Regions from separate parts of the Spiroplasma endosymbiont of Glossina fuscipes fuscipes genome, predicted to be linked through region 2. Evidence: riboswitches for the same ligand, from Rfam matches in the RefSeq annotation. Region 2 holds a riboswitch; each other region holds the start of a gene.
What was found. A riboswitch is a leader RNA that binds a small molecule or an ion and turns the genes downstream of it on or off. The one in region 2 is predicted to bind cobalamin.
Positions count from the first base shown of each region.

Region 1: linked by a shared signal. The riboswitch ahead of deoD (purine-nucleoside phosphorylase) and the one ahead of ACOBWH_RS06430 (hypothetical protein) in region 2 are both predicted to bind cobalamin.
Region 3: linked by a shared signal. The riboswitch ahead of ACOBWH_RS00265 (hypothetical protein) and the one ahead of ACOBWH_RS06430 (hypothetical protein) in region 2 are both predicted to bind cobalamin.

Region 1 covers NZ_CP187162.1:620,687-623,011, forward strand. Annotated here, with positions in the region: gene ACOBWH_RS03615 (hypothetical protein) at 1-119, shown strand, start outside; cobalamin riboswitch at 297-467, shown strand; partial or broken gene deoD (purine-nucleoside phosphorylase) at 849-1,560, shown strand; gene ACOBWH_RS03625 (deoxynucleoside kinase) at 1,579-2,202, shown strand; gene tkt (transketolase) at 2,248-2,325, shown strand, end outside.
Region 2 covers NZ_CP187162.1:1,085,560-1,087,884, reverse strand. Annotated here, with positions in the region: partial or broken gene ACOBWH_RS06440 (IS3 family transposase) at 1-762, opposite strand, end outside; gene ACOBWH_RS06435 (hypothetical protein) at 840-1,085, opposite strand; gene ACOBWH_RS06430 (hypothetical protein) at 1,108-1,593, opposite strand; cobalamin riboswitch at 1,732-1,920, opposite strand; gene ACOBWH_RS06425 (Cof-type HAD-IIB family hydrolase) at 2,103-2,325, shown strand, end outside.
Region 3 covers NZ_CP187162.1:43,246-45,570, forward strand. Annotated here, with positions in the region: gene ACOBWH_RS00255 (nitroreductase family protein) at 1-306, shown strand, start outside; gene rpmE (50S ribosomal protein L31) at 391-696, shown strand; cobalamin riboswitch at 753-921, shown strand; gene ACOBWH_RS00265 (hypothetical protein) at 1,001-1,468, shown strand; gene ACOBWH_RS00270 (hypothetical protein) at 1,520-1,774, shown strand; gene ACOBWH_RS00275 (hypothetical protein) at 1,777-2,325, shown strand, end outside.

The DNA.
Region 1 (2,325 bases), 460 kb from region 2:
CTTTTTCATTGCGTCGTCGTGCTGATTGAAATTTTGATTTAATATTTGGAACAAATAATGCTGTGTATTATACGGGTTGAACATCAACATTATTTATATTGCAATTTACTAAAAAATAAGGATAACCTAAAAAAGCAAGAAAATTCTTGCTTTTTTATTTATTTAAAATAAAACTAGTTGTTTCGTATGAATATTTGATAAGTAATAAATAATTTTAAAATAAGTTTTTTGTTTTAGGAAAAAGTTTAATTTTAACTTGCATTTTAAAATTAAACTTTATATTATTACTTTAACAACTTTAAAAAGCAATTTTGGATGTTACGGGAATTAGGTGCAAATCCTAGGCTGTCCCAGCAACTGTAAAGTGGATGAAAGCTAACATATGCCATTGAGAAGATACTTCTTGAGAAGGAATAGCGAGTAAAGTGAAACTGAGCCAGTAGACCGATCTAAAAAACATTGATATTTATCGGTGCTGCCTTTATAGTTATTATCCCTGGGGTTGGATAATTAATTATTTATTAGTGGAAAACTATTAAATAATAATTTGAAAGACGTCAAAAAGCGTTTTTTAGTTGTTAATTTAAAGCGATAATCCTATTAGGGCATTATTTGAAATAATAATAATTAAAAAATTTTTAAGTTAATAAAACTAATTTTAAAATATTTTATAATTTTAATTTTTTGTTAACTTAATTTATTAAATAAAATTCTTAATTAAACATTTCTTATATGAATATATTAAAATATTCCTTTTCGTTTTGTTTAAATTTATTTTTAATAAAAAACATTTTAAATAATAACCTAATTAATAGGAACGTAAATCCAATAAAGGAAGGAAATAAAAAATGACACCACATATTAATGCAAAACAAACTGATATTGCAAAGGTTGTTTTAATGCCTGGTGACCCGCTACGAGCAAAAGCAATTGCTGAAAAATATTTAACAGATTATAAGTTAGATAATGAGGTTCGGAATATGTTTATGTATACGGGGAAATATCAGAACATTGAAATTACAATTGCTGGAAGTGGGATGGGTTGTCCAAGTATTGGAATTTATTCATATGAATTATTTAAATTTTATGATGTTGACTATATTATTCGCATTGGCTCAGCAGGTAGTTATAAGTCAGAACTTAAACTATATGATATTTTTAATGTTCGTGCAGCGTTTGGGGAAAGTAATTATGCAAAGATTGCCGCAAATATTGATGATAATCTGATTTCAGCAAGTGAAAACTTATTTAACACCATTGAAGAAGTGGCGCTAAAGCAAGGAATTAAGACACATACTGGTATTGCCCATGCTGCTGATGTTTTTTATCGTTATGATGATTCATTATCATTTACCGAAAAACATAATTTAGATGTTGTTGAAATGGAAACATATGCCTTGTTTGCTAATGCAATTGTTACTAAAAAAACAAGCAGCAACATTGCTAACTATTTCTGACAATCTTGTTACAAAACAAGCAGCTTCAGCAATGGAACGTCAAAATAATTTTATGGCAATGGTGCAATTAGCATTAGCAACGGCAGTGCAATTAATTAAATAGCCTAATGGAGGAGAAAAGATGAAAATCGCTGTTTTTGGTACTGTTGGTGCTGGTAAAACAAAAGTTAGTGAAGCATTATGTCAACAGTTAAACTATAATTTATTTAAAGAACCCTTAGAAGAAAACCCATATTTTAATGATTTTTATCAGGATATGAAGGGATTTGCATTTAAGATGCAAATTTATATGTTAACAACCAGAATTGAACAATTTTTTGAAATTGATAATTTAGCAGATACTGTTTTTGACCGCACAATTTTAGAAGATCCTGTTTTTGTTCGGGTTTCACATTTGTTAGAAATTATGAATGATGTTGATTTTAAAGTTTACAATCGTTTTTTTCAAAATGTTATTACGCCAATTTTAAAACAAAAATTAGGCTTTGATGTCATTATTTATTTAAAAGTCTCAACAGCAAAAGCAGTTGAACGGATTAATAAACGTGGCCGGATATTAGAATTAGAAACACCATACCATTATTGGGAAAAATTAAATGAACAATATGAGGTCTTATATGATGAACTAAAGGATGATTATTATTTCATTGTTGTTGATGCTGATAACGATAATTTTGCGGAAAAGATGACCTTTATTATGCAGAAATTATTAATGATAGATAATAAAGTTCCTTGTTTAATTTAAAAATAATTATCGTTGATATTTTAAATTTATTAGGAGGAAAATTAAATGAAAGATACAAATAATAATATTGAAACAAAAAGCCTAAGTAATTTACGAATTTTAGGCTTAGATCCAATCATTTAT
Region 2 (2,325 bases):
CAGCAGTTTTATTTGTTCCAGCGCTATAGCCAATTACTTCACGGTTAAATAAATCAATTAGTAAGCAAATATAATGTCATTTTGAACCAACTTGAACATAGGTTAAATCGCTCACAATAACTTCATTTTGTCTTTTATTACTAAACTCACGATTTAGAATATTACTAATTTGATCATTATTTACAGGAGATTTATGATTGTGATATTTTAATTTAGTATATTTTGATACTAAATTATTTATTGCCATAATTCTTCTAATTTTTTGTCGAGATAAAATAATGTTCTTTCTTGCTAAAATAATTTTAATTTTTCTAGCACCATAAACTTTATAGCTTTCTTTAAATGCACTGATAACTTCATTTTCATAAATATTAATTTCAGTTTTAGTGATCTTATTAATTTGATAATAATACTTTGATTTTGCTATTTTTAATATTTGACACATTTTCCTCACTGAATATTTGTCTTTATTGTTAGTAATTAATATTACTTTTTGCCTATTATCAGTGCTGCTTGCTTTAAAATATCATTTTCCATTTCTAGTTGCTTATTTCGTTTTCTTAGTTCAATTAACTCATTTTCTTCTGGTGTTCTGTTATCTTTTGCTTTAAAAGAACCAGAATTCTCAAATTTTTTTACTCATTGATAAAGAACTGCCTTTGAAATTTTATATTCGTTAACAATTTCAATATTACTTTTACCATTTTTATATAACATTATGATTTGTTTCTTGAATTCATCGGTGTACTGGTTTTTTGCCATTTTTATATTCCTGCTTTCCTAATAATTTTAGCTTATTTTTTTACAGTCTACATAAATATGGCCCAAGTTATTGTAACCTATCCAGCCACCCCAAAATAAACCATATTTAAAGCACAAAAGACATTAATAATGCCAAAACCAACTTCAATTCTGAAGAAAATAATACTAAACATTAAAATAAAGGTAACAAATTCAATGTTTGGTAAAAAAGCAAACGCAATTTTTAGCCCTAAAGCTAAACCACTAAAAAGAGCAATGACGGTCATTTTTAAGGTTATTTTTAAAGTTGAAGGTCAAATATCTTCTTTCTTATTTTTTTTCATATTTCATCACTCGTTTCTAAGGTTAAATTACGTTGCTAATAACAAAACGAAAGACATTGTCAGTATTTGGTGTTAATCACAGCAAGTCAATCCCAACACTACAAGAATTGTTTGGGCCATGACAATCCTTATGAATATGTTCGGGACTTGGTTGATTATTATCACCACTTTGAATGTCAAAATACTTTACGTTAGGATTTAATTCAATTTGACCAACTCGTTTAACAAAGGTGCCGATTGTGCCAGAAGATAATCCAAAATCATTGGGGTAGTTTATTAAGACATCAGCAAGGCTAGCAACATGTTGAACATTTAAACCTTTTGTAAAATAAAGACTAAAATCTTCTTTTTGACCAAGAACAGTTACTGTATAAGTACCTTGGTAATTATTTTTGTGTCGTTCTTGGTAGTATTTTGGAATATAATAAAGGTTTAAAACAATGGCAACTAAAAGAATTAAGGCTAAGGGAAGATAACGTAAATATTTTTTTCATGAAAAATTTTTCATTTTTAATAATTCCTTTCAAAAATAGTGATAATAAAAACCCATTCTTGAGGAAAAAATTATTATATTTATGAGAGGTAAACCATTATTTAACGATAATAAATTATTTACTCACAAATATCACAATCCCAGGGATATTTATTTTACCAAGAGTTAACGGCAGGTCTACTGGCTTAGAATCATTTTACTAATTGTTTCTTCCCAAAAAATTTTTTCAGTGAGTAAATACAATGTTCATCATCATTACAGTTGCTGGGACAGCTTGAGCATATTAACTCAATTCCCTTTTCAAAACATTTTTAAGTGTTTACCGCTAATTCAAATGAAAGCGTGATGCTTTACGGTTTAATTATAAACCAAAAATTTTAACTCGGAAAGGGTTTCAAGATTACTTTTTTATTTATTCCTATCAACAAGGTTAAAACTAAGCGATAATTATTGTAATTTTAGCAATATCTTTTACAAGTACTAGAAAATAGATTAAAATTATTATATATAGGAGAATATTGATTATGACAGAAATTAAGTTAATTGCTGTTGATTTAGATGGAACAGCTTTAAATTCAACTGGTGAGATGTCACCACATACGTTAGAAGTTTTGCAAGGACTAGCGGCAAAGGATATTAAATTAGTAATTGCGACTGGGCGGCCATTATATCAGACAAAGCATATTGTCACAAATTTAGGATTAACGGATAAGAATGATTTTACTGTTAGTTTAAATGGCTCGGTTG
Region 3 (2,325 bases), 450 kb from region 2:
ATTGATAAATATCAAACTTTTTTAACGCAAAAAGAAAATTTGTTTGCCTTTGTGTCAGAACAAGCCCACATTGTAACTAGTTTTATTACTCTGCAAGCTGCGGACTTAAAAATTGGCTCAACAATTATGGGAGGCTTTAATGTTAAAAAATGTAACGATTTATTATCACAACATTGTTTTTTTGATCAAACTAAATTACATTCGGTGTTAGTTTTAGCTTTAGGATATTATGATGAAACAGATGAAAAGAGAAGGTTACCACGAGTAAGGATTGGTTTTAATGAATTTGCAAAGATTATTAAATAATTTTTGTTTTTATTGACAATATGTGTTATCATTATTTACGTGCAAATAATATGCATCCATATTATTAAAAGAGAGGTGAATTATATGGCAAGAGAAGGAATCCATCCAAAATATTTTGATACTAAAATTATGTGTACAACTTGTGGAACAGAGCGGATGAGTGGTTCTACTAAGGGGGAAGAATTAAAGGTTGATACTTGTTCTTCATGTCATCCCTTCTATACAGGTAATCATCAATTTGCTAATGACGCAGGACGTGTTGAACGCTTTAAATCTAAATTTAATAAAAAAGAAAAATTAGCAAAGCAAACAGAAGAAGCATCAAAAGTACAAAAAGAACTTAATAAAAAAACAGCAAAACCAAAATCTGATAATCAAAAAGCAGAATAATGGGGAAAACTTTTATCTTATTAAGATAAATTTTTTTCGTTATAATGAAAATAGACTACTTTAAAAGTTTATAAAGGATTAAAGGGAATTAAGTGCAAGTCTTAAGCTGTCCTAGCAACTGTAAAACTGACGAATGTTAAATAAACCACTGAATAACATATTTGGGAAGAATTAACTAGTAGGATGAAGTAAAGCCAGTAGACCGTCCTTATAAATTTAATAAGAGTCCTACTAGGTAAATAGGATTAATTTATTTTGGAAATAAAATAAAAATATAAGCATAAAAACAAAAGGATAAAAGAAAATGGTTAAAAATATTTTGACTGTATTAACAAGTTTAACAGTGAGTACAACAACTACAGCAAATGTTACGATGCAACAAGCAACTTCGTTAAGTGGTGAGAAATTATTACAAAAGAATACTGATGGGTACCATGTTAATAGTGTTAAAATCACAGTAAAAAATGAAAGTGGAGCAGTTGTTGATACAGTTACTTTTTATAATTCATTAGTAAGTTTAGGTGATATGTTAGTATCAGATTCGGATTTTTTTGGACTTAACGAAACATCATTTGGATGTTTATTAATTAGAGTTGACAATAGAACAACAAATTTTAATAAGAATTATTGAGTGATTTACTCAAGCACACATCCATTTTGCAAGTTTAATACTAATCCAGCAAATTATTGTTCAGTTGGAATTGATGGTCTAATTTTTCGTGATGTTTGAGAACAAGATCAATTATTTGATTTTGTTTTAACTAAGATTTAATTTAAATAATAATCCTATTTATCCTTTTTAAGAAAGGGGTTTTCAATAATTATGAAAAAAATATTAACTAATTTATTAGTTTTATCGTTGAGTTTAACATCAACAATAAGTTTAATTAGTTGTCAAAATTTAAATCAAAATAATACAAGCAACGAAGATAAAAATGAAGAAGATTTACCAACCTTACCAAATTATTTTACAATTATACAAGGTGATATTTATCCCTCTTTTGGTATTAGTAAACAAGAGGGAACTCAAAAATACTTTTTTAAACTCACAAGTGATCAATTGAGTACCCTTTTTTAAATTTGCCACAACGTAAAATTGCACCATTAGGATTTGCAAAGGATGTTGCAACTATTAAGGATTTTCGATTTTATTTAGAATATCAATTCGCGGCAACCTTTGCCATTCTTAGTGATCAAGAATTGACACTTGATGAAAATCAAATGGTTAATATTACTTTGGCTGTAAAGTGTTTAAAAGTAGCAGAAAAATGATTAGAGAGTGGAGTTTGGAAAATGCGTTTTACTGATATGAATGTTGAACAAAAAATAACTTTTAAAATTCCAATTATTCCAAATGAAGCTGATGAGTTAAATAAATTTATTTTTAAAAAATATAATGAATATATTGGGCAAAATGAGATTAAAATTGATAAAAGCAAATTAGATTTTAATGATTTAGATAATGTTGCAAATACAAAGTATTTGCAAGAAAAAGCAACTACTTTTATTAATACTTTTATTAGTAAAAATTCAGGGCTTGACAAAAAACTTAATCTTAAAAAAATTATTCCACCAAAAGGTAATCAAATTAAGAGTTTTGATGAGCCTTCTAATAGTTTAGTAAAAATT